Regions from separate parts of the Burkholderia sp. AU30198 genome, predicted to be linked through region 3. Evidence: predicted binding sites of a transcription regulator. Region 3 holds the regulator's gene; each other region holds the start of a gene.
The links. The regulator LexA, encoded in region 3, represses DNA repair genes until DNA is damaged. The targets are predictions, from matches to a motif close to ACTGTATNNNNATACAGT.
Positions count from the first base shown of each region.

Region 1 (10,010 bases), on a different contig from region 3:
GCGTTCGAACAGCATCGTGCTCTGCTCGGGATTCACCTCGGTGATGCCGAGACAGAAGCAGACGACCGAGTTCGCCGCCGAGCCGCGACCCTGGCACAGGATGTTCTGGCTGCGCGCGTATTTGACGATGTCGTAGACGGTCAGGAAGAACGGCTCGTAGCTCAGTTGTGCGATCAGGCCGAGTTCATACCGGATCTGCTTCGACACCTTCTCCGGCACACCTTGCGGATAGCGTGTGGCCGCCCCGGCCATGGTTTCCTGCTCCAGATAGCTCGTCGGCGTGAGCCCCTTCGGCACGATCTCGTCGGGATACTCGTAGCGCAGCGAGTCCAGTTTGAAGTCGCACGTATCGAGAATCGTGCAGGTCTCCTCGATCTCCGCCGGCGAATACAGATTCCCGATCCGGTTCCGCGCGCGCAAATGCTGTTCCGCATTCGGCGCAAGCGCATACCCGCATTCGGAGACCGGCATCCCGACGCGAATCGCCGTCATCACGTCCTGCAGTTCCTTGCACGAGCGCCGGTGCATCGTCACGTCGCCGAGCGCGACGATGCGCACGCCACGCCGCTCAGCCGCAGCACGAATCTCCTCGCGCTGCGCCCCGTCCAGCGCGCGCTGCAATTGCACGAGCCCGAGCCGTGCACGTTCGCCGAAGGTCGTGCGAAACCACGCGACCTGCGCATCGAGGACATCAGCACGCACCGGATACGTCGGCACGAGAATCGCGAAGCAGTCAGGCAGGCCGCGCAAATGCGCAAACTCGGCAGGCGGCGCCGACAGCATCCGCGACGTCAGCTTGTAAGTGCCCTTCGGTGACTCCATCCGCCGCCACGAAATCAGCTCGGACAGGTTGCCGTAGCCTTCACGATTCTGCGCAAGCAACACGAGCCCGAACGCGCCGGGGCCCGGATCGTGGCCGGGCGCGACTTCATCCGGCGTGACTTCGAAATACGAACCGATGACGAGCGGCAGTCCTTTCGCCTTCGCCGCGACATGCATGCGCGGTGCGCCGGCGAGCGAGCATTCGTCGGTGATCGCGATCCCGCGATAGCCGAGCTCGAACGCACGCTCGACCAATTCTTCCGCATGCGACGCGCCATGCAGGAACGAAAAGTTCGAACGGCAGAACAACTCCGCGTAATCGGGCAGCCAGCTGAATTCCGCAACCATCGCCGCTCACCCGAACAGGCCGTGCAGGAACCAGCGCGGCTCGGCCTCGCTCCCCGCCCGCTCCTTGAACACCCAGTAGCACGCACCGGCCTCGTCCTGCGCGACGCAGTAATCGCGTGCAGCGAGCTGACCGTCGAACCACCCGGCCTCGATCCGCTCCACCGACGACATCATCCTCAGCGGCGTATGAAATACCGGCCGCTCCCCGCGCATCAACAGCGCCAGCGGCTCAGCCAGCAACCACGCTGGCCTCGGCGGCACGGCGGGCGGCCCGCCGGCTGGCTTGCCGGCCTGCGCGTCGAGCGGCAGCCAGCGGTTCGCGGCCTCGGGCCGGTGATCGGCGACGGGCGCCGCGCGCAGCACGTTGTCCGCGCCGAGCCGCGCAACCAACAGCTCGAACAGCCGCGCGCGCGTCTCGCGCGTGCCGCCCGGCTCGGGGAACAGATCGTCGGCCGGCGGCGCGACCGATTCGACGCGCGTGGCCTTCAGCCGCACCGCGATCACCGCGGCCGGCAACTCGACGCGCGCGAGCCGCTCGCCGAGCAGCCGCATGAAATGCGCCTCGTCACGCACCGGCGACGCGAACGCGAGTTCGAGCGGCGTCGGCGGCACGGCCTGGCGGCCGCGCTCGTGTTCGAGATCGAACGTCATCGCGGCCAGTGACAGGTGCCGCGCGGCCAGCCAGCCGCAGAGCTGCACGACGAGCCGCCGTGCAACGAACAACACGGCTTCCGCGTATTCGACGCGCTCCTGCAATTCGAGCCGCACGTCGAACACGGGCGGCACCGCCATCCATGCAAGCGGCTCGACCGCATCGCCATACGCGCGATCGAGCGCGGCCAGCAACGCGGGGCCGCAGCGGCGCTGCAGCCCCGCACGCGGCAGGCCGCGCAGATCGGCGAGCGTGCGGCAACCGAGGCCGTCGAACCAGCCTGCATACGGGCGCGCATCGGGCAGCAGCACGCACGGCAGCCTGTCGAGCGAACGAACGAGCGACACCTGGCCGGCAACGCGGCGCCGGATGCGTGCACGGGCCGACACACGCGCGAGCAGCCATGCACCGCCCCCGGTCGGCGCGGCGGACAGGCGCGCCGCATAGCCGAGCGCCGCGAGCGTCGCGCGCACCTGGCGGCACAGCGACGGCAGCCCGCCGAACAAGCGCAGGCTCGGGCCGACGTCGACGAGCAGCGTGGCTTCGTCATCGAGCGCGACGCACGGCGAGAAGCGCAGCAACGCGAGCGCGACCGCGCGCAGCGCATCGGCCTCGCGCGCGGGATCGCGTTCGACGAGCTGCGTGTGCGGCGCGAGCGTGAGCACGCCGCCGCGCTTCATGCCCGCGCGCACGCCCTGCCGGCGCGCGGCCGCGTCGGCGATCAGCACGACACCCTGCTCGAGCACCGCACAGCCGGCGCCGCCGGCCTCGCCGTCAGACGGAGGCGCGACGCACACGTCGAGCGGCAGGCGCGGCAGATGGATGCCGAGCAAGACGCGCATAGCGGCTCTCCACGATGGGCGACGGCAGGTCGAGCACGAGCGGCTCGCTGCGGGCGGGGCCGCGCCGCTTGACGATGTCGAGCGACACGCCACCCGGCACCGGGTACAGCGCGACCCGCAGCACGGCCGGCGACGGCTGCCGCTCGGCCGACAGCGGGCGCAGCATCACGAACAGCGTGTCTCCCGTGCGCGCAGCCGCGAGATGCAGACGCCGCAGCGCATCGGGCCGCGCGTCCTGCCACAGCAGCAGCGCGCCGCAACAGCCGGTCTTGAGCGCCTGTTCGGCAGCCCACAAAGCATCCGTGCGGCTGCCGGCGCGCAGCCACAGCAGCGCGTCGGCCGGCACGCCGAGACTGGCGAGCGCGGTCGCATGCGGCGACTGCGGCGGTGCGACGAGCGCGAGCGGGCGCCGCGCGCTGACGGTGCGCGCGAGCGCGGGCGCGAGCAGCCGCATCTCGCCGCAGCCCGGCTGCGCGGCCAGCAGCTCGACGAGCCCGCCGACCGGCCAGCCGCCGCCCGGCAACTCGGCGGACAGCGATGCAAAACCCGTGTCGATCGTGCGCGGGCCGCCACGCGCGAGCTGCGAGCCGCGCCAAAGCGACGGATGAAGGGATTCGGGAGAAATGGAGGATGCGAGCATGACGCCACCCACAACTGTATGGATATACAGTATATGGCAATGCGTCCACGCCGAACAGTACTGGTACGAAACCGGTCCTTTGTCAGATGAAAGACCGGTAACAAGCCGGCGGGCCCGACTTATGACGGCGCGTCGCCCCCGGCATCACCGGCGCGCGTGGCCAGCACGCCCGCCCCGCGCCTCCGGAGTCGATACGGCGCACGCGAACCGGATCGCGCAACCGGGCCGGGCCGAACCGCGCCCAGCCCAGCCGGCCTGCCGACCGGCACGATGCGCACCCTGCACACCGCGCCAGCCCGCCTGCCGCCCGTCAGCCGAGCAGCAGCGCGTCGTCGTCGAGCTGCTCGTGGCGCACCTTCTCGAACATCTGCAGCAGGTCCGGCACGTCGAGCCCCTTGCGCGCGTCGCCCGACACGTCGAGCACGACCTGCCCCTGGTGCAGCATCACCGTGCGGTCGCCGTAGTCGAGCGCCTGCCGCATGCTGTGCGTGACCATCATCGTCGTCAGCTTGCTCTCGGCGACGATGCGCGCGGTCAGCTCCAGCACGAACGCGGCCGTCTTCGGATCGAGCGCGGCCGTATGCTCGTCGAGCAGCAGGATCCGCGACGGCCGCAGCGACGCCATCAACAGGCTCACCGCCTGCCGCTGGCCGCCCGACAGCAGCCCGATCCGGTCGGTCAGCCGGTTCTCGAGGCCGAGGTTCAGGAGCCGCAGCTTGTCGCGGAACAGTTCGCGCGACGGCCGGTCGAGCGCCCCCCGGAAGCCGCGCCGTGCGCCGCGCGCCATCGCGAGCGCCATGTTCTCCTCGATCGTCAGCGCCTCGCAGGTGCCGGCCATCGGATCCTGGAACACGCGCGCGACGAGGTGCGCGCGGTCCCACGCGGCCTTGCGCGTGACGTCCGTGCCATCGATCGAGATGCGCCCCGCATCGACGGCCTGGTCGCCGCTGACCGCATTGAGGAAGGTCGACTTGCCGGCGCCGTTCGAGCCGATCACCGCGACGAACTGGCCGTCGGGAATCTCGAGCGACAGCCCGCGCAGCGCGCGCGTCTCGATCGGCGTGCCGGGGTTGAACGTGAGTTTCAGGTCTTGTGCGGACAGCATGTCAGGCCCCTCCGTTCTTGCGCGCGAACAGCTTCTTGCGCGTCGCCGGCAGCACCAGCGCGATCGTGACGAGCGCGGCCGTCACGAGGTTCAGATCCTGCGCCTTCAGCCCGATGAACTCACTGTTGAGCGCAAGCGCGATGAAGAAGCGGTAGACGATCGCGCCGAGCACGACGGCGAGCGTCGTCAGCACGAGCCGGCGCGCCGGCAGCAGCGTCTCGCCGATGATCACGGCAGCCAGCCCGATCACGATCGTGCCGATCCCCATCGAGATGTCCGCGCCGCCTTGCGTCTGCGCGAACAGCGCACCGGCGAGCGCGACGAGCGCGTTCGACAGCGCCATCCCGGCGAGCGTCGCACGGCCGGTCGCGATGCCTTGCGCACGCGCCATCCGCGGGTTCGCGCCGGTCGCGCGCATTGCGAGGCCGAGCTGCGACGAGAAGAACCAGTCGAGGCCGAGCTTCGCGACCACGACGACGATCGCGAGCAGCGCCGGACGCAGCACGTAGTCGGGCATCCAGTCGGGCTGCAGCACGGTGAAGACGGTCGGCTCGGTGATCAGCGGCACGTTCGGCCGGCCCATGATCCGCAGGTTCACCGAATAGAGCGCGATCATCATCAGGATACTGGCGAGCAGATCCATGATCTTCAGGCGCACGTTGAGCCAGCCGGTGATGAAGCCGGCCACCGCGCCCGCGACGATCGCGAGGCAGGTCGAGCTGAACGGGTCGTAGCCGGCCGAGATCAGCGTCGCGGCGACGGCGCCGCCGAGCGGAAAGCTGCCGTCGACGGTGAGGTCGGGGAAGTTGAGGATGCGAAACGAGATCAGCACCCCGAGAGCGACGAGACTGAAGATCAGGCCGATCTCCAGGGCGCCCAGTAACGAGAACAGAGACATGATGGGGAAATCCTGTTGCTTCCCGGCCGGACGTGTACGGCCGGGCGAAGCGAACGGGCGGCCCCGGGTGGGAGCCGCCCGTCCGGCGAGGTCGTTCAGGCCCGGATCGGGCCCGCAAGCGCAGCGGTCGGGCCGCGGCTTACTTGATGACCGTCTTCGCGTCCTTGAGCAGATCCGGCGACAGCGTGACGCCCTGCTTCGCGGCCGCACCCGTGTTCGCGAACAGTTCGAGGTTGCTGCTCGTCTCCGACGCGATCGCGCCCGGTTTCTCGCCCTTCAGGATGCGCGCGACGACCTTGCCCGTCTGGCGGCCGAGGTCGCCGTAGTTGATGCCGAGCGCCGCGATGCCACCGCGCTTCACGCTGTCGGTGTCGCCCGCGACGAGCGGGATCTTCGCTTCGTTCGCGACCTTCACGAGCGCTTCGTACGCGGACACGACGTTGTTGTCGGTGTTCGTGTAGATCACGTCGACCTTGCCGATCAGGCTCTTCGCGGCCGGGCCGATGTCGACGGTACGCGGCGCGGCCGCTTCCTTCAGCGTCATCCCCTGCTTCGCGAGGATTTCCTTGAGCTCCTTCACGACCACGACCGAGTTCGCCTCGCCCGGGTTGTAGACCATCCCGACCGTCTTCGCATTCGGCACGACGCGCTTGATCAGCGCGACCTGGCGATCGAGCGGCAGCTTGTCGGACACGCCCGTCACGTTGGTGCCCGACGGGCCCCAGCCCTTCACGAGCTGCGCGGCGACCGGATCGGTCACGCCCGAATAGACGACCGGCACGCTCTTCGTCGACGCGACCACCGCCTGCGCGGCCGGCGTCGCGATCGCGACGATCACGTCAGGCTGATCGCCGACGAACTTGCGCGCGATCTGCGCAGCCGTACCCGTGTTGCCCTGCGCGCTCTGGTATTCCCACTTGAGCTTGTCGTCGCCGTAACCTTCCGCCTTCAGTTCGGCGCGCACGCCGTCGCGGATCGCGTCGAGTGCCGGGTGGTCGACGATCGACAGCACCTTGACGGTCTGTGCGTGCGCGGCACCTGCCAGCGCGAGTGCGGCCACGCCGGCCGTGATCGAACGGATCGCGAAAGTCTTGAAACGCTTCATGGGTGTCTCCCCCGTATTGTGTCGGTTCTGGATGATGGATTCCCGCCGCCGTCATGCGGGCGCCGCCACGCGTCAACGCAGGGGCGGCCGGCCCGCGCATGCCCCGGGAAGGCGTGCAGCGGCGAACGCACGAGGATACCATTTCCGCAGACCACCGCCTGACTCCGCGCTTTCGCGACGGTGCCGGGCCGCGACGCCCGACGGGGTGCGCCTCCCGCGCGCGAAACCCGCCCGGCGGCGGCACCCGTCGGCCCGGCGCAACGCGTCTGCCGCGCTCGCGGCTTTACGTTATGCTGTCGGCCGACCCAGTCCACTCCATCGGAGAGCACATGAAACGGGGGATCCGAGCCATCGCATGCGCGGCCGTCGCGCTGACGCTGCCGGGTGCGGCGTTCGCGCTGACCGACGGCAGTGCGCAATACGACGACTGCATGCTCAATGCGCTGCGCGAAAGCCGCAACGGCGCGGCGGCCCAGCTGATCCAGCGCTCCTGCGACGCGCTGTATCGCAACAACGCGATGTTGCTGCCGCGCGAGCGACGCTTTCACGAGTGTGTCGTGCAATCGCTGCCGGGCGTGCGCGACAACTATGCGATCCAGCAGATCATGTCGATCTGCTCGCGGCGCGGCGAGATGTGAGCCGGCGTTGAACGCGATGCACCCTGCGGCCGTCGACCGGCCGCGCCAATAAAAAAGGGCCCGCATGATGCAGGCCCTTTTCGTTCAACGGGACAACCGGTGTGCGACGTTCAGAACGACGCGACCATCGAGCCCTTGAACTGCTTCTTGATGAATTCCTTCACTTCCGGCGACTGGTACGCCTTGACCAGCTTCTTCACCCACGGCTGGTCCTTGTCCTTCGCGCGCACGGCGATCACGTTCGCGTACGGGCTCGTCAGCGATTCGAGCGCGATTGCATCCTTGGTCGGCTGCAGGTTCGCGGCGAGCGCGTAGTTCGTGTTGACCACGGCCGCATCGACGTCCGACAGCACGCGCGGCAGTTGCGCGGCGTCGAGTTCGGAGATCTTCAGCTTCTTCGGGTTGTCGGCGATGTCGAGCACCGTCGCGTTGTTGCCGCCCGTGCCCGCGCCGGCCTTCAGCTTGATCAGGCCCTGCGTCTGCAGCAGCAGCAGCGCGCGGTTCTCGTTCGACGGATCGTTCGGCACCGCGACCTTCGCGCCTTGCGGCAGGTCCTTCAGCGCCTTGAACTTCTTCGAGTACACGCCCATCGGCGAGATGTAGGTCAGGCCCGCGGTGACCAGCTTGTAGCCGCGCTGCTTCACCTGGCTGTCGAGGTAGGGCTGGTGCTGGAAGCTGTTCGCGTCGAGGTCGCCCGCGTCGAGCGCCGCGTTCGGCTGCACATAGTCGTTGAACTCGACGACCTTCACGTTCAGGCCTTCCTTCTCCTTCGCGACCTTCTGCACGAGCTGCCACACTTCCGAATCCGGACCGGCCACCGTGCCGACCTTGATCACCTTGTCTTCGGCGTGCGCGCCTGCCGACAGCGTCAGTGCTGCACCGGTAGCCAGCACGGAAAATACCTTCAGGAGACTGCGACGCTTCATCTGTTTCTCGCTTTCTTGCTTGACTGAAAAGGGGCGCGATACGGGTATGCCCCGACTCGCAGGAAGGGGCAAATGGTGTCACAGGATCGGCGGGAAGTGAAATACATCCCGCTCATATGGGTATGCACCGCAGCGGTGCTGGCGGAGGTTGCGCGACTCGGCCGTTAGTTGCGTTTATACCGGTCGCGCATCAGGCCGGGTACGTCACGCCACCACCGCCTGAGCGGCCACCTTCATATCGAATGCGGGTTCGACCGCTTGCCCGCCGACCCGGAACGCGCCGACCGCGTCGCGCAGCCGCGCGGCCTGTTCCTGCAGCGACGCGGCGGCAGCGGCAGCTTCCTCGACGAGCGCCGCGTTCTGCTGCGTCACCTGGTCCATCTGCGTGACCGCGCGCCCGACCTGCGTGATGCCGCTCGCCTGCTCCTCGGACGCGGCCGCGATCTCGCCCATGATGTCGGTCACGCGTGCGACGGCCTGCAGGATCTCGCCCATCGTCGTGCCGGCTTGGCCGACCAGCGTCGACCCGTTGCGCACGCGCTCGACCGAGTCGACGATCAGCTCGCGGATCTCCTTCGACGCCGTCGCGCTGCGCTGCGCGAGCGAGCGCACTTCGCCCGCCACCACGGCGAAGCCGCGGCCCTGCTCGCCGGCGCGCGCAGCTTCGACCGCCGCGTTCAGCGCGAGGATGTTGGTCTGGAACGCGATGCCCTCGATCACGCCGATGATGTCGGCGATCTTGCGCGAGCTGTCGTCGATCTGCCCCATCGTGCCGATCACGCGGTTCACGACGTCGCTCCCCGTGCGTGCGATCTCCGATGCGCTGTTCGCCAGCCCGCTCGCCTGCCGCGCGTTGTCGGCGTTCTGCTTCACCGTCGCGGTCAGCTGCTCCATGCTCGCGGCGGTTTCTTCCAGCGACGCGGCCTGCTCCTCGGTGCGCTGCGACAGGTCGTCGTTGCCGGCCGAGATCTGGCGGCTCGCCGACGCGATCGATCCGGCCGACTGGCGAATCCCGCCGATCGTCGCCTGCAGCCGTGCCTGCATGTCGTGCATCGCGGCCATCATGCTCGTGCGGTCGCCCGCGCGCACCGGCACCGGCTGCGTCAGGTCGCCCTGCGCGATGCGCGTCGCGAGCGCGGCCGCTTCGTCGGGCTCGCCACCGAGGCTGCTGCGCACGTTGCGGATGATCACCAGCATCGCCGCGCTGATCACGAAGCCGATCACGAGCACGACTGCGAGGTGGCCGAGCAGCGTCCGGTAGTAGATGGTGTCGATGTCCTTCAGGAAGACGCCGCTCGAGATGTTCCAGTCCCACGGCGTAAAGCGCGTGACGTAGCTGATCTTCGGCACGGCAGTCTCGCTGTGCGGCAGGCGTCCGCGGTACTCGGCGAAGCCGCTGCCGGTTTCCTTTGCGGCGTTCAGGATCGTGACGAACAGTGGCTTGCCGTCCGGGTCGAGATAGTCGCCGACCTGCGTGCCGACCAGCTTCGGCAGCGTCGGATGCATCAGCACGACCGGCTTCGAGTCCATCACGAACACGTAGCCCGAATCGCCGTAGCGCATCGCGGCGAGGCTCGCGAGCGCGTCGCGCTTCGCGTCGGCCTCGGGCAGCGTGCCGCTCTGCGCGAGTGCGTGATACGCCTTCACGATGCCGGCCGCCGAGTCGACGAGATTCGCGATGCCTGCCTTGCGTTCGGCGAGCATCGTCGCGCGCGTCTCGTACGCGCTCCATGCGCCGACGCCCAGGAGACCGATCCATACCAGCGCAAGCGCGAGCCACAGCTTGCGGTTCAAACTCATTCTGCTCATCTGCGTGCCTTTGTCGATGTCGATGCGCACGCTGCGCGCGAACGGCCTGCCGCGCGCAAACGCTTGCCCATTTATTTACGGCACCGAGGCTTACAACTTGAATACGCGCAGGCGCCGCGAACCGGCGATCGGCACGCCGCCCCGCCCCGCGACCGCCGGCACGACAGCCCGCATCCGCTGTGCTAAAAAGACCGGCTAGCCGGCACACGAAGAGCCGGCATCATT
Region 1 covers NZ_JAIZSA010000008.1:28,190-38,199, reverse strand. Annotated here, with positions in the region: gene LGN19_RS18515 (error-prone DNA polymerase) at 1-1,170, opposite strand, end outside; gene LGN19_RS18510 (Y-family DNA polymerase) at 1,177-2,664, opposite strand; gene imuA (translesion DNA synthesis-associated protein ImuA) at 2,597-3,304, opposite strand; gene LGN19_RS18500 (ABC transporter ATP-binding protein) at 3,615-4,409, opposite strand; gene LGN19_RS18495 (ABC transporter permease) at 4,411-5,307, opposite strand; gene LGN19_RS18490 (ABC transporter substrate-binding protein) at 5,447-6,412, opposite strand; gene LGN19_RS18485 (VF_A0006 family four-cysteine protein) at 6,742-7,050, shown strand; gene LGN19_RS18480 (MetQ/NlpA family ABC transporter substrate-binding protein) at 7,161-7,976, opposite strand; gene LGN19_RS18475 (methyl-accepting chemotaxis protein) at 8,181-9,785, opposite strand; gene LGN19_RS18470 (hypothetical protein) at 9,760-9,984, shown strand.
Region 1: the regulator LexA is predicted to act here: its motif matches at 3,318-3,335, upstream of imuA (translesion DNA synthesis-associated protein ImuA).

Region 2 (10,010 bases), on a different contig from region 3:
GGCCGAATTCCGCACGCTCGACAGCTTGCTCGACGCGTTCGACGGCAAGCCCGCCTGCGATTTCTACGTGAACACGAGCCGGTTCATCCTGTGGGAGCTGGAGGAGGCCGGTCTCGCGGAGAAATTCGCGGCACGCGGCATCCAGATCGTCGTCGATACCTGCACGTACATCACGCCGGTGATGAAACAACTGTCGGGGCTCGTGATGACCAATTCGGGGAAATGGGCGTCGTATGCGCCCGCGAACATCGGCGTGACGGTCGCGTACGGCAGCATGCGCGAATGCGTGCGCTCGGCGTATGAAGGAAAGGTGCGATTCGATGACTGACGCGACAGGCAAGCTGTTGACGGGCGACACGCTCGTGCCGGGCAGCGCATGCGCGCTGACGTTCGTGCTCGACAAGCCGCTCAGCTTCTGGGGCGGCTACGACTCGGGCGCGGGAAAGATCGTCGATCGCGGGCATCCGCAGGCCGGCGCGAGCCTCGCCGGCAAGGTGATGGTGATGCCGCATGCGAAGGGCTCGAGTTCGAGCAGCAGCGTGCTCGCGGAGGCCGTGCGCAACGGCACGGGGCCGGTCGGGATCGTGCTGAAGGAGCGCGACCTGATCATCTCGATCGGCGCGATCGTGGCCGCCGAGCTGTATGCGATCGCGGTGCCGGTGGTGTGCGTGACCGATGACGTGTACGACGCGATCGTCGCCGCGACGGGGGACGTGCGGATCGAAGCGGCCGAGGGTGACGGTGCTGCGAAGATTTACGTCGGCGACGCGGCGCCTGACGCCGGCTCCCCCAATCCGCCTGCTGCCTCCCGGTAAGCACTCGGCGTCTGCCCGGCCCAGCGCCGGAACGCGCGCGTGAAATTGGCCGGGTCGGTGAATTGCAGCCGCTCGGCGATCGTCTTCAGGTCGAGATCCGACGCGGCGAGCAACTGCTTCGCGTCGCGAAACCGCGCTTCGTCGAGCAATTGCCGATAGCTTGAACCGGCTTCCTCCAGGCGGCGCCGCAGCGTGCGCGTCGACACGAGCAGCGCGTCGGCGAGCGTCTCCGGCCCCGGGTAATCGCCGGCGCCACGTGCCAGCTCCGCGCGCACGCGTTCGACCAGATCGCCTTCCTCCTGACGCACCTGCGCATACTCGCGTTCCACCTGCACGAGCGCCTGCCGGTGCGCGACTTCGTCGGCGAGCGGCAGCGGCCAGTCGAGCACATCGCGCGCGATCCACAGCGCGTTCGCGGCACAACCGAATTCGACCGGCGGCAATTGATCGCGATAGCGCGCGAAATAGGGCGGCTCAGGCCACACGAATTGCAGCTTGATCGGTGGCGATGCGCGCCCGGCCCATTGCGAGATGTTCTGCGCGAGCCCCGTCAGCACGAATTCGAACATCACGTGATGCTGCAGCACCGGGCTGGCTTGCACGCCGTGCAGTTCGAGCGTCGCGCCGCGTTCGTCTTCGTCGTAGGTCAGGCGATATTGGCGGTTGCGCATCCGGAAGTAGCGCTGCGTGACGGCGAGCGCCTCGCGGATGTCCCGCGCGGTCAGCGTCGCGTAGCCGAGAAAGCCGTGCACGGTCGGCTTCAGCAGCAGCCCGAACGCGAGCCCGATGCCCGGATCGCCGCCGATCTCGATCGCGTTGAGCACGAGCCGCCCCCATTGCGACGGCGCGACGCGCGCGTCCGGTTCGGCCAATACGGCGTCGCGCAGGCCCGTGCCGGCGCGCACCGCGGCCAGATCGACACCGCGCTCGGCCAGCGCCTGCAGCAGCAGGCGCGTATAGGCGACCGGAATCGTCGGCCGGCGCAGCCCGAGGCGGTCCTTGGCGAGAGGGGAGGTCATGTCGTCTTGGCCGGAAATGACAAGCATTATGGCTGTTTGCCCCCTCACGTTCAAGGCGGCGCGCGCCTACGATGTCACGCATCGCTTATTGGCACGAATTGGCACGCTCATCATGACCACGACCTTTCCCCACCTGCTCGCCCCGCTCGATCTCGGCTTCACGACGCTGAAGAACCGCGTGCTGATGGGCTCGATGCACACGGGCCTCGAGGACAGCCGCAAGACGCTGCCGCGGCTCGCCGAATATTTCGCCGAACGCGCGCGCGGCGGCGTCGGCCTGATCGTGACGGGCGGTTTCGCGCCGAACGTGGCCGGCTGGACCAAGCCGTTCGGCGGCACGCTGATGACGTCAGCCGCCGCGCGGCGGCATCGCCAGATCACGGATGCCGTGCACGCGGAAGACGGCAAGATCGCGCTGCAGATCCTGCATACGGGCCGCTACGGCTATCACCCGTTCGCGGTCGCGCCGTCGAAGATCAAGTCGCCGATCTCGCCGTTCGCGCCGCATGAACTGAGCGCGGGCGGCGTCGAGCGGCAGATCCGCGCGTTCGTCCGCTGCGCGAAGCTCGCGCGTGAGGCCGGGTATGACGGCGTCGAGATCATGGGCTCCGAGGGCTACCTGATCAACCAGTTCATCTCGATGCATACGAACAAGCGCACCGACCAGTGGGGCGGTTCGTACGAGAACCGCATCCGGCTGCCGATCGAGATCATCGAGCGCACGCGCGAAGCGGTCGGCCGCGATTTCATCCTGATCTACCGGCTGTCGATGCTCGACCTGATTCCGGACGGCAGCGACTGGAGCGAAACCGTGCAGCTCGCGAGGGCCGTCGAGCGCGCGGGCGCGACGATCATCAACACGGGGATCGGCTGGCACGAGGCGCGCGTGCCGACGATCGCGACGTCGGTGCCGCGCGGCGCGTTCGCCTGGGTGACGAAGAAGATGAAGGGCGAGGTCGGCATTCCGCTCGTGACCACCAACCGGATCAACCGTCCCGAAGTGGCCGAGCAGATCCTCGCGGACGGCTGCGCGGACATGGTGTCGATGGCGCGCCCGCTGCTCGCGGATGCCGAGTTCGTGGTCAAGGCCGCGCAGGGCCGCGCCGACGAGATCAACACCTGCATCGGCTGCAACCAGGCGTGTCTCGATCATGCGTTCAAGAACAAGATCGCGTCGTGCCTGCTGAATCCGCGCGCGTGCCACGAGACGGAGCTGAAATACACGCCCGCCGCGCAACCGAAGCGCATCGCGGTGGTCGGCGCGGGTCCGGCCGGGCTCGCATGTTCGACCGTGCTCGCGCAGCGCGGCCATCAGGTCGACCTGTTCGACGGCGCGGCCGAGATCGGCGGCCAGTTCAACATGGCGAAGCGGATTCCGGGCAAGGAAGAGTTTCACGAAGCGCTGAGCTACTTCGGCCGCCAGGTCGAGCTGACCGGCGTGAACCTGCACCTGAACCGCCGCGTCGACGCGAGCGACCTGATCGCGGGCGGCTACGACGAGATCGTGCTCGCGACCGGCGTCGCGCCGCGCGACCCGAAGATTCCGGGGCAGGACGGGCCGAACGTGCTGAGCTACATCGACGTGCTCGCGGGCAGGCAGCCGGTCGGCCGGCGTGTCGCGGTGATCGGTGCGGGCGGGATCGGCTTCGATGTCGCCGAGTATCTGGTGCAGGAAGGTGAATCGCCGGCGCTCGATCTGGAAGAGTGGAAGGCCGAATGGGGAGTGACCGACCCGGCCGCGACGCGTGGCGGCGTGACGCGTGCGCAGGTGGCGGCGCCCGCGCGTGACGTGACGCTACTGCAGCGCAAGGCCGCGCCGCTCGGCAAGGGGCTCGGCAAGACGACCGGCTGGATTCACCGCGCGACGCTGAAGATGAAGCAGGTGAAGATGATCGGCGGCGTGAACTATGAACTGATCGACGCGCGCGGGCTGCATGTGTCGTACGGTGAGCAGCGCACCGATCACGAGTTGATCGAGGCCGACACGATCGTGCTCTGCGCGGGGCAGGAGCCGCAGCGCGCGCTGCTCGCGCCGCTGCAGGCGGCCGGGCGCTCGGTGCACCTGATCGGCGGCGCGGAACTGGCCGCCGAACTCGACGCGAAGCGCGCGATCGATCAGGGCGCGCGGCTCGCGGCCCGGTTGTAACGGGCGGTTGCTGCCGCGTTCGTGACGATGTTCGTCGCGTGACGGCGCGTTGCCGGCGCGACGAACCACAATTTGCCATTTGATCCGCTGATCCGCTGATCCGCCGACACGCCGACACGCCGACACGCCGATACGCCGATACGCCGATACGCGCGCACAGGCCATCAATGTAGCGGGTGTCCCGCGCCACCACGCAACGTGGCGGCACGACCCCGGCAAGCGCGAGCGGCCGGCGCCGTTCAGGCCGCCTCTGCCCGCTCTTCCTCTTCCGCGTCGAGCATCGCCTTGACGATCAGGTAGATGGCCGGCAGATCATCATCGTCGCGACGCCAGTCGACCGGCTCTTCGACGTCCGAGGCGACCAGGCGGCTGTCGCGTAGCCGGATGAACGCGTCGACGACGGCCGGATCGTTGCGGTTCAGGAAGCCGGCATTCGAGAATGCCAGCTCTTCGACGTTCAGCAGCGCCTGCCAGCTCATCGTGCGGACGGCCGCAGGATGGGTGCGGCGCCGCAGGCCGAGCGCCCGCTGCGCGGGGCCGCCGGCGACACGCTGCAGATCGACGACCGCCCGTTGCGCGGCGCGCTCGAAGTGGACGGGGTTGAAGCCGGGTTGCTCGGGATCGAATGCGGATGCCTGGAACATGGTCGCCTCACAAAAGTCCGTTCGTCTGTGAATGACGGAATTCGGGTCAAATGGTGCAAAAGCACTGTAAATATATACAGTGTTTGGCGCGGTTTCAAGCCCCGGATGAAGGATTTTGTGCGATGGCCACCGAAGCGGGCGGCCGCACCGGGCAAGCGAACGATCTACACCGCTGCCGCGATCGTCTCCCGCAACCACCGGTGGGCCGGATCGCGATGCACGCGTTCGTGCCACAGCATCGACATTTCGTAGCCGGGCACGTCGACGGGCGCTTCCACGACCCGCAACGCGGGCACGTCGCGCACCAGCCGCTCGGGCACCATCGCGACGAGATCGGTGCTGGCGACGGCCGACATCACGAACAGGAAGTGCGGCACCGACAGCACGACGCGCCGCGTGGCCCCCACCTTTGCGAGCGCTTCGTCGGTCACGCCGAAGAAGCCGGCGCCGTCGGGCGACGTGATCACGTGCTCGAGCGTGCCGAACTGCGCGAGCGTGGGGCGCCGTTTCAGCTTCGGGTGACCGGCGCGGCCAATGAGCACGTAACGCTCGACGAACAGCGGCAGCCGCCGCATGCCGGCCGGCGATCCTTCGGTCGTGTGGAAGGCGAGGTCGATGCCATTTCGTTCGGTATCCTGCTCGATTCGTGGCGGCACGAGCTCGACGATCGCGAGCCGCGTGCCGGGGGCGGTCGAACGCAGCGTGTTCAGCGCGGGCAGGACGATCGTCGATTCGCCGTAGTCGGTCGCCGCCACCCGCCACGTGTTCTGCGCGGTGGCGGGATCGAACGGCGTGGCGGGGATCACCGCGCGTTCGATCGCTTCGATGGCGTCCCGCAACGGCTCGCGCAGCGCCTCCGCGCGCGCGGTCGGCCGCATCCCGCGCGGCCCCGGCAGCAGCAGCGGATCGCCGAACAGGTCGCGCAGCTTCTGCAACTGCACGCTCACCGACGGCTGCGACATGTTCAGCTTCTCGGCCGTGCGCGTGACGTTGTGCTCGGCGAGCAGCACGTCCAGCGTGACGAGCAGATTGAGATCGAGTCGCCTGAGATTATTCATGGCTATACCTGCAATATCAGGAATTCATTTCAAATATACCTTCGGTCGCGGCATCCTGCAGTCATTCAATCAACGGAGTACCGAACATGAATGTGCTGATCGTCTATGCCCATCCCGAACCGCGTTCGCTGACCGGCGCGTTGCGTGATTTCGCCGTCGAGCATCTCGAAGCGGCCGGCCACACGGTGCAGGTGACCGACCTGTATGCGATGAACTGGAAGGCGGCGTTCGACGCGGACGACATGACCGGGCGTGACCCGGACGCGCGTTTCGATCCGTCGAACGACTCGAAGCACGCGTTCGCAACCGGCACGCAGCGCGAAGACATCGTGCGTGAGCAGGACAAGCTGAGGTGGGCCGATGCGGTGATCCTGCAGTTCCCGCTGTGGTGGTTCTCGATGCCGGCGATCATGAAGGGCTGGTTCGAGCGCGTGTACGCGTGCGGCTTTGCCTACGGAGTGGGCGAGCATTCCGACACGCATTGGGGCAATCGTTACGGCGAAGGTTCGTTTGCCGGCAAGCGCGCGATGCTCATCGTCACGGCAGGCGGGTGGCAATCGCATTACAGCCCGCGCGGCATCAACGGACCGATCGACGACGTGCTGTTCCCGATCCAGCACGGGATGCTGTATTACCCGGGCTTCTCCGTGCTGCCGCCGTTCGTGATCTACCGGGCGGGGAAGATGAACGAAGCGCGCTTCGACGAAACGCGTGCGGCGCTCGGCAAGCACCTGGACGAACTGTGGACGACGCAGCCGATTCCGTTCCGGCGGCAGAACGCGGGAGATTACGAGATCCCGGCGTTGACGCTGAAGGACGAAATCGCACCGGGGAAGGTGGGCTATGCGGCGCATCTGGCGCACGAGTATTGATGACGCATGGCAGGCCCGCGCGAGAGGGCGGCGCGCGGGCATGTCGACACCTGCGCCCGAATCAAGTAGTTTCCGGAGATCGACGCGATTCGTCTGCACAATAGGCCGGCATGGCCCGCGCAGCGAATCGGTCTCGACGGAGAACAGCAACGATGACTTTCGAACAACCGGGCCAGGCAGAACCGATCGATGACAACCGCGCCGTCCTGCTGATCACGCTCGAAGCCGGCGGCTATCTGACGGAGGAGCAGGCGGCGCGTGTCACCCAGCGTCTGAGGGACGCACCGGCCGAGTTTCCCGATACCGATTCGGCGCGCAACATGCTCGACTGGCTGATCGCCGAGGGCTACACGACGGCGGACGCCGAGGCGAAAGCGACGCATGAGCTGCTGGACGGCAGCTACGCGAGCGCCGACGAGAAACTCGTCCTGATGACGATGCTGGAGGAGATCGATCCGCCCCGGTTCAAACAACGTCTGGATGAAACGGTTGCGTCGATCCGGCGCGAGCAAAAGAAGAAGCAGATGCTGATCGGCTTCGGCGGCCTGGCTGCCGCGCTGGCGGTGGGCGCCTACCTGTTGTGGCCCGCATCGGCGCCCGCGTGCGGCGCGTCGAGCACCACCACGGCGCTGAATTCGCTGTTGTTCGACGCGCGCAGGGACATGATGCGCAAGAACCCGATGCAGATGCTCGAGCAGGGCAGCAAGTCGTTTCCGCACGTCAGCAACCCGCGTGAAGTCGGCTACGACGAGGCCAATCGCGCGCGCGGCTGCCTGGTGGACGTGAGTATCGCCGACGAGCACGCGACGATCGGCTATGTGGTCCGGCACGACGACAAGGACAAGAGCGCCTTTGTCGTGCAGATGTTCCCGCCCGAATACGTGACGGTTCGCTACAGTGCGCAGGGCCTCGATCCGAAGCTCGGCGCACCGCTCGGCCGCGACGTCATCAGCACGGCTTTCATGGCGGGCGTCGCGCAACTCGACAAGGCGGTGTCGGCGCGCATGCCGAGCTACGGCAAGCCGATGTTCGGCGACGACAAGCCGACGACGCTGGCGAGCAGCGTGCTGGGCGTCATGCCGGCCGCCGACTGCCGGCAGATCGACGGCGACCATGTATCGTGTCCGCTGCTGATCGATTATCGCGACCGGCTGCTCGGCGCGATCGGCGCGCCGTCGATGCTGCAGTTGAAGGGGGATTTCACGTTCGTCAAGGACGGCAACGGCTGGAAAACCGCCGACGATTTCGACAAGACGCTGATGGAAGCGATCGTCGCGCGACGCGTCGCGAAAGTGTATGGCGACGAAGTCGCCGACAAGATGGAGGCGCAGAAGCAGAAGTAGGTCACGCGGCAACCCGATCTACCGCTGCGAATGACGAAATGAAACGGGCGGCCCGCGAAGCAATCGCGGGCCGCCCGTGTTTTCAGTGCTCGACCGCCTGCTTAGCGATCGTCTTCCCGCACCGACGACGGATGCCGGCACAGCGCCCGCACTTCCATCTCCATATACGGGAACAGCGGCAGCTGGCTCAGCAGGTCATGCAGTTGCTGCACGCTTTCGACGTCGAAGATGCTGACGTTCGCATACTGCCCGGCGATCCGCCACAGATGCCGCCAGGTTCCTTCGTTCATCAGCCGCTGGCACATCGCCTTTTCTTCCGCCTTCAGCGTGGCCGCCTTGACCGGATCCATGTCCGTCGGCAGACGGACGGTCATTTCCACATGAAACAGCATCCTGCACTCCTTGCGTTATCGGTTCGTCGAATCGGAAGGCCGCTCACGCCTGCGCGCGGGCCCGCTCGACGTCGCTGCCCGGTACGTCCTGCTTTTCCTTGAGCAGCGAGAAATCGAAGTCGATCAGCGCGAACTGCCCGTCGACGCCATACGGCTTGCCTTCCGCGCCTTCGGCCTGCTTCACCGGCGGGATCAACCCGTCGCGCGTCGCGAAGGCGAAGTCGTCCCACAGATGCGGATCGCCATCGATGTTGATCTGCGTCGTCAGCTTACGATAACCGTCCGCCGAAACGAAGAAGTGAATGTGCGCCGGACGATGGCCGTGGCGGCCGAGCTGGTCGAGCAGCTGCTCGGTCTTGCTGCCCGGCGGCACGCTGTAGCCGACCGGCAGCACGCTGCGGAAGCTGTAGCGGCCTTCGGCATCGGTGCGGATCGAGCGGCGCAGGTTGAACGCGGGCTGCGACTGATCGAAGTACGAGTAGTTGCCGAGATGGTTCGCGTGCCACACCTCGACCAGCGCGTTCGCGAGCGGCGCGCCGTCCTGGCCGAGCACCTGGCCGCGCATGATGAGCGTCTGGCCCGGATCGGTGCCGTCGTCCAGACGCGCATGGCCGACCGATTCCGGCGCACCGGCGACATACAGCGGCCCTTCGATCGTGCGCGGCGTGCCGCCCTGGATGCCGGCCTTTTCCTCGGCTTCGTCCATGCGCACGTCGAGGAAGCGCTCGAGGCCGAGGCCCGCGGCGATCAGCCCGAATTCGCGGCCGGCTTCGTTCAGGTAGTTCAGCGCCGTCCAGAATTCGCTCGGCTGCACGTCGAAGTCCTCGATCGTGTAGCAGATGTCCTGCACGATCCGGTTGACGATCGCGCGCACGCGCGGGTTGCCCGGCTTCTCGGCGGCGTCGTCGAAGGTCTTCAGCAGTGCGTCGATGGCTTGCTTGTTCATCTGTGTCTCCGGTTTCGGTTGTCGTGTGGGGTCAGCGGGCGTCGCGTCGCATCCGTTCGATGCGGGCCCAGTCGAAGGTGATGCCGAGGCCGGGCGCTGCCGGCAGGTGCAGCTTGAAATCCTCGTAACGCAGCGGCTCGACGAGGATTTCCTCGGTGAGCAGCAGCGGGCCGAACAGTTCGGTGCCCCATTTCAGCGAGTCGAACGTGCTGAACAGTTGCGCGGACGCCATCGTGCCGGCCGCGCCCTCGAGCATCGTGCCGCCGTACAGTTCGATGCCGGCCGCCGTCGCGATCGACGCGACACTCGCCGCACCCTGCAGGCCGCCCGATTGCGCGATCTTCACCGCGAACACGTCGGCCGCGCGGTCTTGCGCGAGCGCGAACGCATCGACGGGGCCGTGCAGCGCCTCGTCGGCCATGATCGGTACCTGCGCGAGTTGCGTGAGGCGTTTCAGCCCCGCGCGGTTGGTCGCGGCGATCGGCTGCTCGACGAGGCTCACGCCGGCTTCCGCCAGCCGTGCGCCGGCCCAGATCGCGTCGGTTTCGCTCCATGCCTGGTTCACGTCGACGCGCACGTCGCCGCGCTCGCCGAGCGCGCGCTTGATCGCGATCACGTGCGCGACGTCGTCGGCCACGGCGTTCGAGCCGATCTTCAGCTTGAACGCGCGGTGGCGGCGCGCGTCGAGCATCGCTTCGGCTTCCGCGATGTCGCGCTGCGTGTCGCCGCTCGCCAGCGTCCAGGCGACGTCCACCGCATCGGTCCGGCGGCCGCC
Region 2 covers NZ_JAIZSA010000003.1:120,123-130,132, reverse strand. Annotated here, with positions in the region: gene LGN19_RS09455 (aconitase X) at 1-328, shown strand, start outside; gene LGN19_RS09450 (aconitase X swivel domain-containing protein) at 321-815, shown strand; gene LGN19_RS09445 (AraC family transcriptional regulator) at 755-1,861, opposite strand; gene LGN19_RS09440 (NADPH-dependent 2,4-dienoyl-CoA reductase) at 1,947-3,980, shown strand; gene LGN19_RS09435 (DUF2471 family protein) at 4,220-4,624, opposite strand; gene LGN19_RS09430 (LysR family transcriptional regulator) at 4,789-5,682, opposite strand; gene LGN19_RS09425 (NAD(P)H-dependent oxidoreductase) at 5,769-6,554, shown strand; gene LGN19_RS09420 (hypothetical protein) at 6,707-7,897, shown strand; gene catC (muconolactone Delta-isomerase) at 7,999-8,289, opposite strand; gene catA (catechol 1,2-dioxygenase) at 8,333-9,235, opposite strand; gene LGN19_RS09405 (muconate/chloromuconate family cycloisomerase) at 9,267-10,010, opposite strand, start outside.
Region 2: the regulator LexA is predicted to act here: its motif matches at 4,688-4,705, upstream of LGN19_RS09435 (DUF2471 family protein).

Region 3 (10,010 bases):
CCGTCGCCGACCTGCAGCGACAGCGCACGCCACGCGTCGCGGTCGAGTTCGGCTTCGAGCGCGCCGCCTGCGCGCGCCTCGAGCTCCACGCGCACCGAACCGCCGAGCGGAATCACGCGGCGCACGTCCACTGCGATGCCGTCGCGGTGCCCTTCGCCCGCCGGCCACAGCTGCAGGTCGTGCGGCCGCACGTACGCATTCGCGGGGCCCGCGAAATCGGCGTCGACCTCGATCGGCGCGGCCGCCCCCTCGGCGACGAAGCCGCGCCCGGCGACCGTGCCCGGCAACCGGTTGGCCGCGCCGAGGAACTCGTAGACGAACGCGCTCTGCGGATGATCGTAGACGTCCTGCGGGCTGCCGACCTGCTCGACGTGGCCGCGGTTCAGCACGACGATGCGGTCCGCGACTTCCAGCGCCTCCTCCTGGTCGTGCGTGACGAAGATCGTCGAAATGTGCAGGTCGTCGTGCAGACGACGCAGCCAGCCGCGCAGTTCCTTGCGGACTTTCGCGTCAAGTGCGCCGAACGGTTCGTCGAGCAGCAACACTTTCGGTTCGACCGCGAGCGCGCGGGCCAGCGCGATCCGCTGGCGCTGGCCGCCCGACAGCTCGGACGGATAGCGCTGCGAAAGCCAGTCGAGCTGCACGAGCTTCAGCAGCTCGTGCACCTTGTCGCGGATCACGCTTTCCGACGGCCGCTCGCGGCGCGGCTTCACGCGCAGCCCGAACGCGACGTTCTCGAATACCGTCATGTGGCGGAACAGCGCGTAGTGCTGGAACACGAAACCGACCTGGCGCTCGCGCGCGCCGACCGACGCGACGTCGAGCCCCTGCAGCACGACCTGCCCCGCATCCGCGTGCTCGAGGCCCGCGATCACGCGCAGCAGCGTGGTCTTGCCGCAGCCGGACGGCCCGAGCAGCGCGACGAGTTCGCCGGGCGGGAAGTCGAGCGATACGTTGTCGAGCGCAGTGAAATCGCCGAAGCGCTTCTGAAGGTGACGGACGGTGATACCCATTCTGGTTGCCTCTTTACGATTTCGACGAAACGGCGGCGACGGGGCCGGCATGTGCGGGAACGGCGTCGCGCGAGCCGGCCAGTTCGGCGGCCAGGTGGCGCTCGGCGAGCAGCTTCAGCGCGAGCGTGACGAGCGCGAGCAGCGCCAGCACCGACGCCACCGCGAACGCCGCCGCGAAGTTGTATTCGTTGTACAGGATCTCGACGTGCAGCGGCATCGTGTCGGTCACGCCGCGGATGTGGCCGGACACGACCGACACCGCGCCGAACTCGCCCATCGCGCGCGCGTTGCAGAGAATCACGCCGTACAGCAGGCCCCACTTCACGTTCGGCAGCGTCACGCGGCGGAAGATCTGCCAGCCGGACGCACCGAGCACGCGCGCGGCTTCTTCCTCGTCGGTGCCTTGCGCCTGCATCAGCGGAATCAGCTCGCGCGCGACGAACGGGAACGTGACGAAGACCGTCGCGAGCACGATGCCCGGCACCGCGAAGATGATCTGCACGTCGTGATCCTGCAACCACGGCCCGAACCAGCCCTGCGCGCCGAACAGCAGCACGTACACGAGGCCGGAGATCACCGGCGACACCGAGAACGGCAGGTCGATCAGCGTCGTCAGCAGCGCCTTGCCGCGGAATTCGAATTTCGCGATCGCCCACGATGCGCACACGCCGAACACGAGGTTCAGCGGCACGGCGATCGCGGCGACGGTCAACGTCAGCTTGATCGCCGACCACGCGTCGGGATCGGCGAGCGATTCGAGATAGAAGCCGACGCCCTTTCTCAACGCCTCGACGAACACCGCGGCAAGCGGCACGACGAGGAAGAATGCAAGAAACGCCAGCGCGATGCCCGTGAGCAGCCAGCGCACGACGCGCGACTCGCTGACGGGGTCGAGCCGCTTCGCGGCGCGCGCCTGCGCGGCGGACGGGTTTTTCAGCACGGCGGTAGCCTCCTGGCTCATTGCTGGCCTCCTGCTGCGACGGCGGTGACGGTGGCGGGCGCGGGGCCGCTCGCGCCCTTGCTGGTGCGGCGCTGCAGATACCACTGCAGCGTGTTGATCAGCAGCAGCATCAGGAACGACACGACGAGCATCACGACCGCGAGCGCGGTCGCGCCCGCGTAGTCGTACTGCTCGAGCTTGGTGATGATGAGCAGCGACGTGATCTCGGATTTCATCGGCACGTTGCCGGCGATGAAGATCACCGAGCCGTACTCGCCGAGCGCGCGCGCGAACGCAAGCGCGAAACCGGTGAGCAGCGCCGGCAGCACCGACGGCAGCACGACGCGGCGGAACGTCAGCCAGCGCGACGCGCCGAGGCACGCGGCGGCCTCTTCCTGCTCGCGCTCGAAATCCTCGAGCACCGGCTGCACGGTGCGCACCACGAACGGCAGCCCGATGAAGGTCAGCGCGACCAGCACGCCGGCCGGCGTGAACGCGATCTTGATGCCGAGCGGCGCAAGATACTGGCCGACCCAGCCGTTGGTCGCATAGACGGCCGCGAGCGAGATGCCGGCGACCGACGTCGGCAGCGCGAACGGCAGGTCGACGATCGCATCGACGAGGCGCTTGAACGGAAACGTGTAGCGCACGAGCACCCACGCGACGAGGAAGCCGAACACGGCGTTGATCAGCGCACCGCCGAGGGCGGACGCGAACGTCAGCCGGTACGACGCGAGCACGCGCGGCGACGTGACGGCAGTGACGAACTGGTCCCACGACAGCGTCGCGGTCTTCAGGAACGTGGCGGCGAGCGGTATCAGCACCACGAGGCTCAAATAGGCCACCGTGATGCCTAGCGTCACGCCGAAACCGGGCAGCGCGCTCGGCTTGCGAAAGGTGTACGTCGTCATCGGATGCTCTTGCTGGGTCGTTGCTGCTCATGGGTCCGACGCAAACGCCGGCGCGATGCATTGCGCCGGCGAGCCGTCGGGGATGCGGCGCGCTGTCGTGGCGCACCGCTGTCGTTATGGCGTTACTGCGGCTTGTAGATCGAATCGAACACGCCGCCGTCCGCGAAATGCGTCTTCTGCGCATTCGTCCAGCCGCCGAAGGTATCGTCGACCGTGTACAGCTTCAGCTTCGGGAACTGCTTCGTCAGCTCCGCCGGCACGTTCTTCGAACGCGGCCGGTAGTAGTTGCGCGCCGCGATCTCCTGGCCCTGCGGGCTATACAGGAAGTTCAGGTACGCGTCGGCCAGCTTGCGCGTGCCCTTCTTGTCGACCACCTTGTCGACCACCGCGACGGGCGGTTCGGCCAGGATGCTCACCGACGGCACGACGATCTCGAACTTGTCGGTGCCAAATTCCTTGACCGACAGGAACGCCTCGTTCTCCCATGCGATCAGCACGTCGCCGATCCCGCGCTGCACGAAGCTCGTCGTCGCGCCGCGCGCGCCCGAGTCGAGCACGCCCGCGTTCTTGTAGAGCTTCGTGACGAATTCCTTCGCCGTCTGCTCATTGCCGCCCGGCTTGTGCACCGCGTACGCCCAGGCGGCCAGGTAGTTCCAGCGCGCGCCACCGGACGTCTTCGGATTCGGCGTGACGATCGAGATGCCCGGCTTGGTCAGGTCGTCCCAGTCCTTGATCCCCTTCGGATTGCCCTTGCGCACCAGGAACACGATCGTCGACGTATACGGCGATGCGTTGTCGGGCAGGCGCTTCTGCCAGTCCTTGTTGACGAGCCCCTTGTTCGCGAGCGCGTCGATGTCGTACGCCAGCGCCAGCGTGACGACGTCGGCCTGCAGGCCGTCGAGCACCGAGCGCGCCTGCGCGCCCGAACCGCCGTGCGACTGCTTGAAGTTGACCGTCTCGCCCGTCTTGGCCTTCCACTCCTTGCCGAACGCCTGGTTGAAGTCCTGATACAGCTCGCGCGTCGGGTCGTACGACACGTTCAGGAAGGTCGTATCGGCCTGCGCGTGCGTCGCGACGCCCAGCGCCGCCGCCGCGCCCAGCGCGAGTGTTGCGATCAGGCGGCCCACTCCGCCCACCAGCCCCGTATTGCGCTTGCCCATCCTTGGTTCTCCAGTGTTGTCGGTATTGCGATGTCGGGCCAGTCTAACGAACGGGTTACATGATTAAAAATAATCGTTCCTCATTTTTTAATACCCAAAAGTGCTAACGCAGACGGGATGGACGGTTGCGGCAGATGAACCGGCGTCCGGACGCCGTGAAATCACGCCGGAACCGGCGCGATCGCGTCGAACCTCACGTAACACTTGAAATTCCCGAACTACTGTATAAAAATACAGCTCACTGTCTATCCATACAGTTCAGCCATGACCAAACTCACCGCCCGTCAGCAGCAAGTGTTCGACTTGATCCGCCGCGCGATCGAGCGCTCCGGATTCCCGCCCACCCGTGCCGAGATCGCGGCCGAACTGGGCTTCAGCTCGCCGAATGCGGCCGAGGAGCACCTGCGTGCGCTGGCACGCAAAGGCGTGATCGAGCTGGCCGCCGGCGCGTCGCGCGGCATCCGCCTGCTCGGCATCGAAGACGCCCCGTACCAGTTCACGCTGCCGCACGCCGGTCTGATGCAACTGTCGCTGCCACTCGTCGGCCGCGTCGCCGCCGGTAGCCCGATCCTCGCGCAGGAGCACATCTCGCAGCATTACGCATGCGATCCCGCGCTGTTCACCAGCAAGCCCGACTACCTGCTGAAAGTGCGCGGCCTGTCGATGCGCGACGCCGGCATTCTCGACGGCGACCTCCTCGCCGTGCAAAAGCGCACGGAAGCGAAGGACGGCCAGATCATCGTTGCGCGTCTCGGCGACGACGTCACGGTCAAGCGCCTGATGCGCCGGCCGGGCGGTCTCGAGCTGATCGCGGAGAACCCGGATTACGAAAACATCTTCGTCAAGGCCGGCAGCGCGGAATTCGCGCTGGAAGGCATCGCCGTCGGGCTGATCCGCTCGGGCGAACTCTGACATTCCGTCTCGCTGAGGAGAACATCATGGAACGCCTTGCCCGTCTGCTGCCTTTCCGTCAATTCGGTCGCCTGCGTCACCTGCGCGGCCGCACGCCCTGCGCACCGCTGTCCGCGGCGGCGCCTGTGCAAGAAGAAGTCGCAGTCGAACGGCAGGCGTCCCTGCTGCCGTCGGCGCTCCCCGCTTTCGCGCGGGTATCGCTGAACGCCGGCCTGAATCACGCAGAGCCCGCACGCCGCGCACCGGTGCGCGTCTATCACGGCCGTTCGCGCCTGATCATGGTCGGCACGATCGATGCCGTGTGCCGGATGATCGATCACTGCATCGCAGAGGAACGATCGGCCACGCCGGGCGGTCTCTGATTGCGGAACATCCCCGCACCGGAGGCAACGTGACCGGATCGTCGGGCCGCGCCTGGCGGCTCAAGCCCCTGCTGATCGTCGTGCTGGCCGTCGCCGTCGTTGCGGCGATCGGCTATGCCTACGCGTCGCCGTACGTCGCGCTCGGTCGCCTGAAATCGGCGATCGATGCGCGCGATGCGCAGGCCATCAGTGAATATGTCGATTTTCCGTCGCTGCGCATCAGCCTGAAGCAACAGGTCACGGAAGAGTTGATGCGTCGGATCGACGCGGTGAAGAAGAACAATCCGTTCGCGGTGATTGGCGCGCTGATCGGGTCTGCGCTGATCGGCCCGCTGGTCGATGCGTACGCGACCCCGGAGGGCGTGGCCGCGCTGATGAGCGGGCTGCCGCCGTATGGCAATCCGGGGGAGCGTCCACCGGAATGGTCGAATCTGCCGTCAGGCAGCAACGCACCGGGCAACACGCCAGCCGCACCGGCAGCCAATCCGGCACCGGCGAGCGCAGCGACTCCGGGCAGCAACGCGACCACGACAGTTGCGTCATCGCAACCACCCGCCGCTGCCGCACCGGCCGGCCCGGTCGATGCAACGCATTCGCCGCACCAGCAGCAAACCAGCGCCGGATACCGGAATATCGATGAATTCGTCGTGACCTATCAGCGCAGTGCCGATGGCACGCGCTACGCGGCGATATTCCACCGCTTCGGCCTGTTCTCGTGGAAGTTGTCCGCGATCGACCTGCACGCTTGACCAGTCTCGGCTGGCCACGGCCGGCGCCCGCGCCACTGACGTGGCACGACGCCTGACCGGCGCGATTCGCCGGTCAGGCAGTCATCGAATCATGGGATCATTTGCCGTTCGCCGTGGCCGCTTCACGCTCACGCGCGATTTCGGCTTTCTGCTCCTGCGCGGACGAACACGCAACCAGAATGCTGCAGTTCACGCGATCGAGCAGTTGTGTGTTGCCCGAGCCCATCCACCATCTCGACAGCCCGCTGCGGCACCGATGGCCGACAACAACCAGATCGGCCTGCAGTTCCGTCGCAAGATTCGCGATTTCGTCGATCGGATAACCGAACGCGAAATGGCCTTCGGCCTGCACGCCGCGCTCGCGTAGCCAGTTCACCCCTTCCTGCAGGATCTCACGCGCGGTTTCCTCGAACCGGCCACACGCGACGTCGGTCAGCAAACCCGCGCTCTGTGCAATGCTCGAGCGCATGTCGACGACCGACAGCAAATGCGTCTCGGCCTTCAGGTCCATCGCGAGATTGGCGCCGCAGCGCAATGCCTTGCGTCCTTCGAGCGTGCCGTCATAACACAAGAGAATCTTGTTGTAGCTAGCCATGGAACCTCCCTATCGCAACAACGAGCCTACGCATTCATCATGGTGCGCCGCAATTCAGGACGCAAGGGATGGAAAACGCTGATTCGCCCCGCTCGGCGCGTGCGCGATGATGCGGTGCACGATCGGTGCGCGCATGCATCGCACCGTGCAGGCATGCCCTGAAGAGACGCAGCCGATGCACTAGAATGGCCCGTTCGTACTCCAGCGGGCCATCAGGTGCCGGCGTCGTGCGCTTCGGTCATGCCCGTGTGACACGCAATCGTCCGATCGGTTCGCCAGCCGGCCACGCATCGGGCAGCGGAACGCTGCCGCGCCCGCTTACAACGACAACATGCCCATGTCCGTTGCACCGATCGATTTCCGGAGCGTCGAAAAGCGCTATGGCGACAAGCTCGTCGTCAACGGCCTGTCCTTCACCGTACAGGCCGGCGAATGCTACGGCCTGCTCGGGCCGAACGGCGCCGGCAAGACCACCACGCTGAAAATGCTGCTCGGCCTCACACATCCCGATGCAGGCACCATTTCGCTTTGCGGCGAACCGGTTCCATCGCGTGCGCGACATGCGCGCCAGCGCGTCGGGGTCGTCCCGCAGTTCGACAATCTCGACCCCGACTTCACCGTGCGCGAGAATCTGCTCGTGTTCAGCCGCTATTTCGGCATGTCGGCGCAGGCTGCGCGCGCGCTCGTGAAGCCGCTGCTCGAATTTGCGAAGCTCGAGAACAAGGCCGATGCGAAGGTCGGCGAGCTGTCGGGCGGCATGAAGCGCCGCCTGACGCTCGCCCGCGCGCTCGTCAACGATCCCGATGTACTGGTGCTCGACGAGCCGACGACGGGCCTCGACCCGCAGGCGCGTCACCTCATGTGGGAACGCCTGCGCTCGCTGCTCGCACGCGGCAAGACGATCCTGATCACCACCCACTTCATGGAAGAAGCCGAACGCCTGTGCGACCGCCTGTGCGTGATCGAGGAAGGCCGCAAGATCGCCGAAGGCGCGCCGCACGCGCTGATCGAATCGGAGATCGGCTGCGACGTGATCGAGATCTACGGGCCCGATCCGGCCACGCTGCGCGACGAGCTGGCGGCGTTCGCGAAGCACACCGAGATCAGCGGCGAGACGCTGTTCTGCTACGTGAGCGACCCGGAACCGCTCAGTGCGCGACTCAAGGGTCGCACGGGGTTGCGCTATCTGCATCGCCCGGCCAATCTTGAAGATGTGTTCCTGCGGCTCACGGGCCGCGAAATGCAGGACTGATCGATCATGGACGTCCGCAACTATTCCGCCGCCGCACCGTCGGCACCGCCGCGCGTGTCACGCTTCGCGATCGCGATGCCCGCCAACGCGACCAACTGGATCGCCGTCTGGCGGCGCAACTATCTCGTCTGGCGCAAGCTTGCGCTCGCGTCGATGTTCGGCAATCTTGCCGATCCGATGATCTATCTGTTCGGGTTGGGGTTCGGGCTCGGCCTGATGCTCGGCCATGTCGACGGCGTGTCGTATATCGCGTTCCTCGCGGCCGGCACGGTCGGATCGAGCGTGATGATGTCCGCGAGCTTCGAGTCGATGTATTCGGGCTTCTCGCGAATGCACGTGCAGCGCACGTGGGAAGCGATCATGCATACGCCGCTCGCGCTCGGCGACATCGTGCTCGGCGAGATCGTCTGGGGAGCCAGCAAGGCGATGCTGTCGGGGGCCGCGATCATGCTCGTCGCGGGGGCGCTCGGCTATGCGCAGTTTCCGTCGATGCTCGCGGCGCTGCCCGTGATCGCGCTCGCGGGCCTCGCGTTTGCAAGCATCGCGATGATCGTCACGGCGCTCGCGCCGTCCTACGATTTCTTCATGTTTTATCAGACGCTCGTGCTGACGCCGATGCTGCTGCTGTCGGGCGTGTTCTTCCCGACCACGCAGTTGCCGCCGATCGCGCAGCACGCGGCGCAGGCGCTGCCGCTCGCGAACGCGGTCGAGCTGATCCGGCCCGCGATGCTCGGCCGGCCGGCGACCGACGTCGCACTGCATGTCGCGGTGCTCGCCGGCTACGCGGTCGGCGGATTCCTGCTGTCCGCGTGGCTGTTCCGGCGGCGGATGATGCGCTGACGGCCGGCGCATCGCGCACCGGCTTCATGCGACGACGTCACTCGTCGTCGTCGCTCCACGGGATCTCGACGTCGGTCAGGAACGCGACGGTCGCGAGCGGGCCACCTTCCTGGCGGCCGAGCTTGCCGTCCGCGCGATGCCATTCGACGCGGAACTGCGTGCCCGGATCGTCGGCGACCAGATAGACCGAGCGCAATTCGTCCGCGTCGGCTTCGTCCACCGGGCCGTCGAACGACACCAGCATCTTCTGCGGCCACAGCCCGTTGACCGGATCGTAAATGCGGTCGCCCTGCGGAATGTCGATGCTGGCGTCGACGCCGATCGTTGCGGAAGCCTCGATGATCATCGTGCCGAGTGCGTTGAGCACGGCAGTCGCCCGCGCGGAATTGGCCTGGCGGATCGCGAGATCGCCGCGCGTCAGCGCCTTTTCGAGTCGAGGATGAATCTTCGGTTGGGTCATGCGTTTTCCTGTTTGCTTCTTGTAAATGGCGCCGCACGCGTGAAACGGCGGCGCCGGATGAATACGACGATTGCGCCCGGCTGGCGCACCGCTTGCGTGCGTCAGAACCCGAGCGCGACCGCGAGCAGGCCGCTCGCGATCCCGAATACGACGACGAGGATCGCAACGATGGCCAGCATGTAAGGCTTGAACGAACGCGCGAGCATCGCGAGCGACGGCACGCTGATCGGCGGCAGCGTCATCAGCAGCGCGGCGGCCGGGCCGACGCCCATGCCGAGCGACAGCATCGCCTGGATGATCGGCACCTCGCCGGCCGTCGGGATCACGAACAGCATGCCTGCCACCGCGAAGGCGACGATCCAGCCGAGATGATTGCCGATGTCCGGGCCGATATGCGGGAACAGCCATGCGCGCGCGGCGCCGAGCAGCAGCACGAGCACGATGTATTCGGGCACGAGTCGCACGGCCATGCGCGCAAGCAGCTTCATCCAGCGGACGAACGGATTGCCTGCCGCCGCCTGCTCGGCTGCCAGCGCGGCGATCTGTGCATCGTCGATGCGGGCATCTTCAGGGCCTGCGATCCGGTTCAGCAAATAACCGATCCCGAACACCATCGCGATACCGAGCACGAGGCGCAGTGCACTCCAGTGCCAGCCGAGCACGAAGCCCATGAACACCAGCGCCGCCGGGTTCAGCACCGTGTTGCCGAGCCAGAACGCGACCGCGCCGCCCGGCGATGCATGGCGCGCACGCAGTCCCGCGACGACCGGCGCCGCGCAGCACGTGCACATCATGCCGGGCAGCGACAGCAGGCCG
Region 3 covers NZ_JAIZSA010000004.1:416,058-426,067, forward strand. Annotated here, with positions in the region: gene LGN19_RS12835 (sulfate/molybdate ABC transporter ATP-binding protein) at 1-1,013, opposite strand, end outside; gene cysW (sulfate ABC transporter permease subunit CysW) at 1,027-1,974, opposite strand; gene cysT (sulfate ABC transporter permease subunit CysT) at 1,971-2,864, opposite strand; gene LGN19_RS12850 (sulfate ABC transporter substrate-binding protein) at 2,987-4,024, opposite strand; gene lexA (transcriptional repressor LexA) at 4,289-4,936, shown strand; gene LGN19_RS12860 (hypothetical protein) at 4,963-5,298, shown strand; gene LGN19_RS12865 (DUF2939 domain-containing protein) at 5,328-6,047, shown strand; gene LGN19_RS12870 (universal stress protein) at 6,145-6,642, opposite strand; gene nodI (nodulation factor ABC transporter ATP-binding protein NodI) at 6,980-7,894, shown strand; gene LGN19_RS12880 (ABC transporter permease) at 7,901-8,734, shown strand; gene LGN19_RS12885 (hypothetical protein) at 8,772-9,194, opposite strand; gene LGN19_RS12890 (permease) at 9,296-10,010, opposite strand, start outside.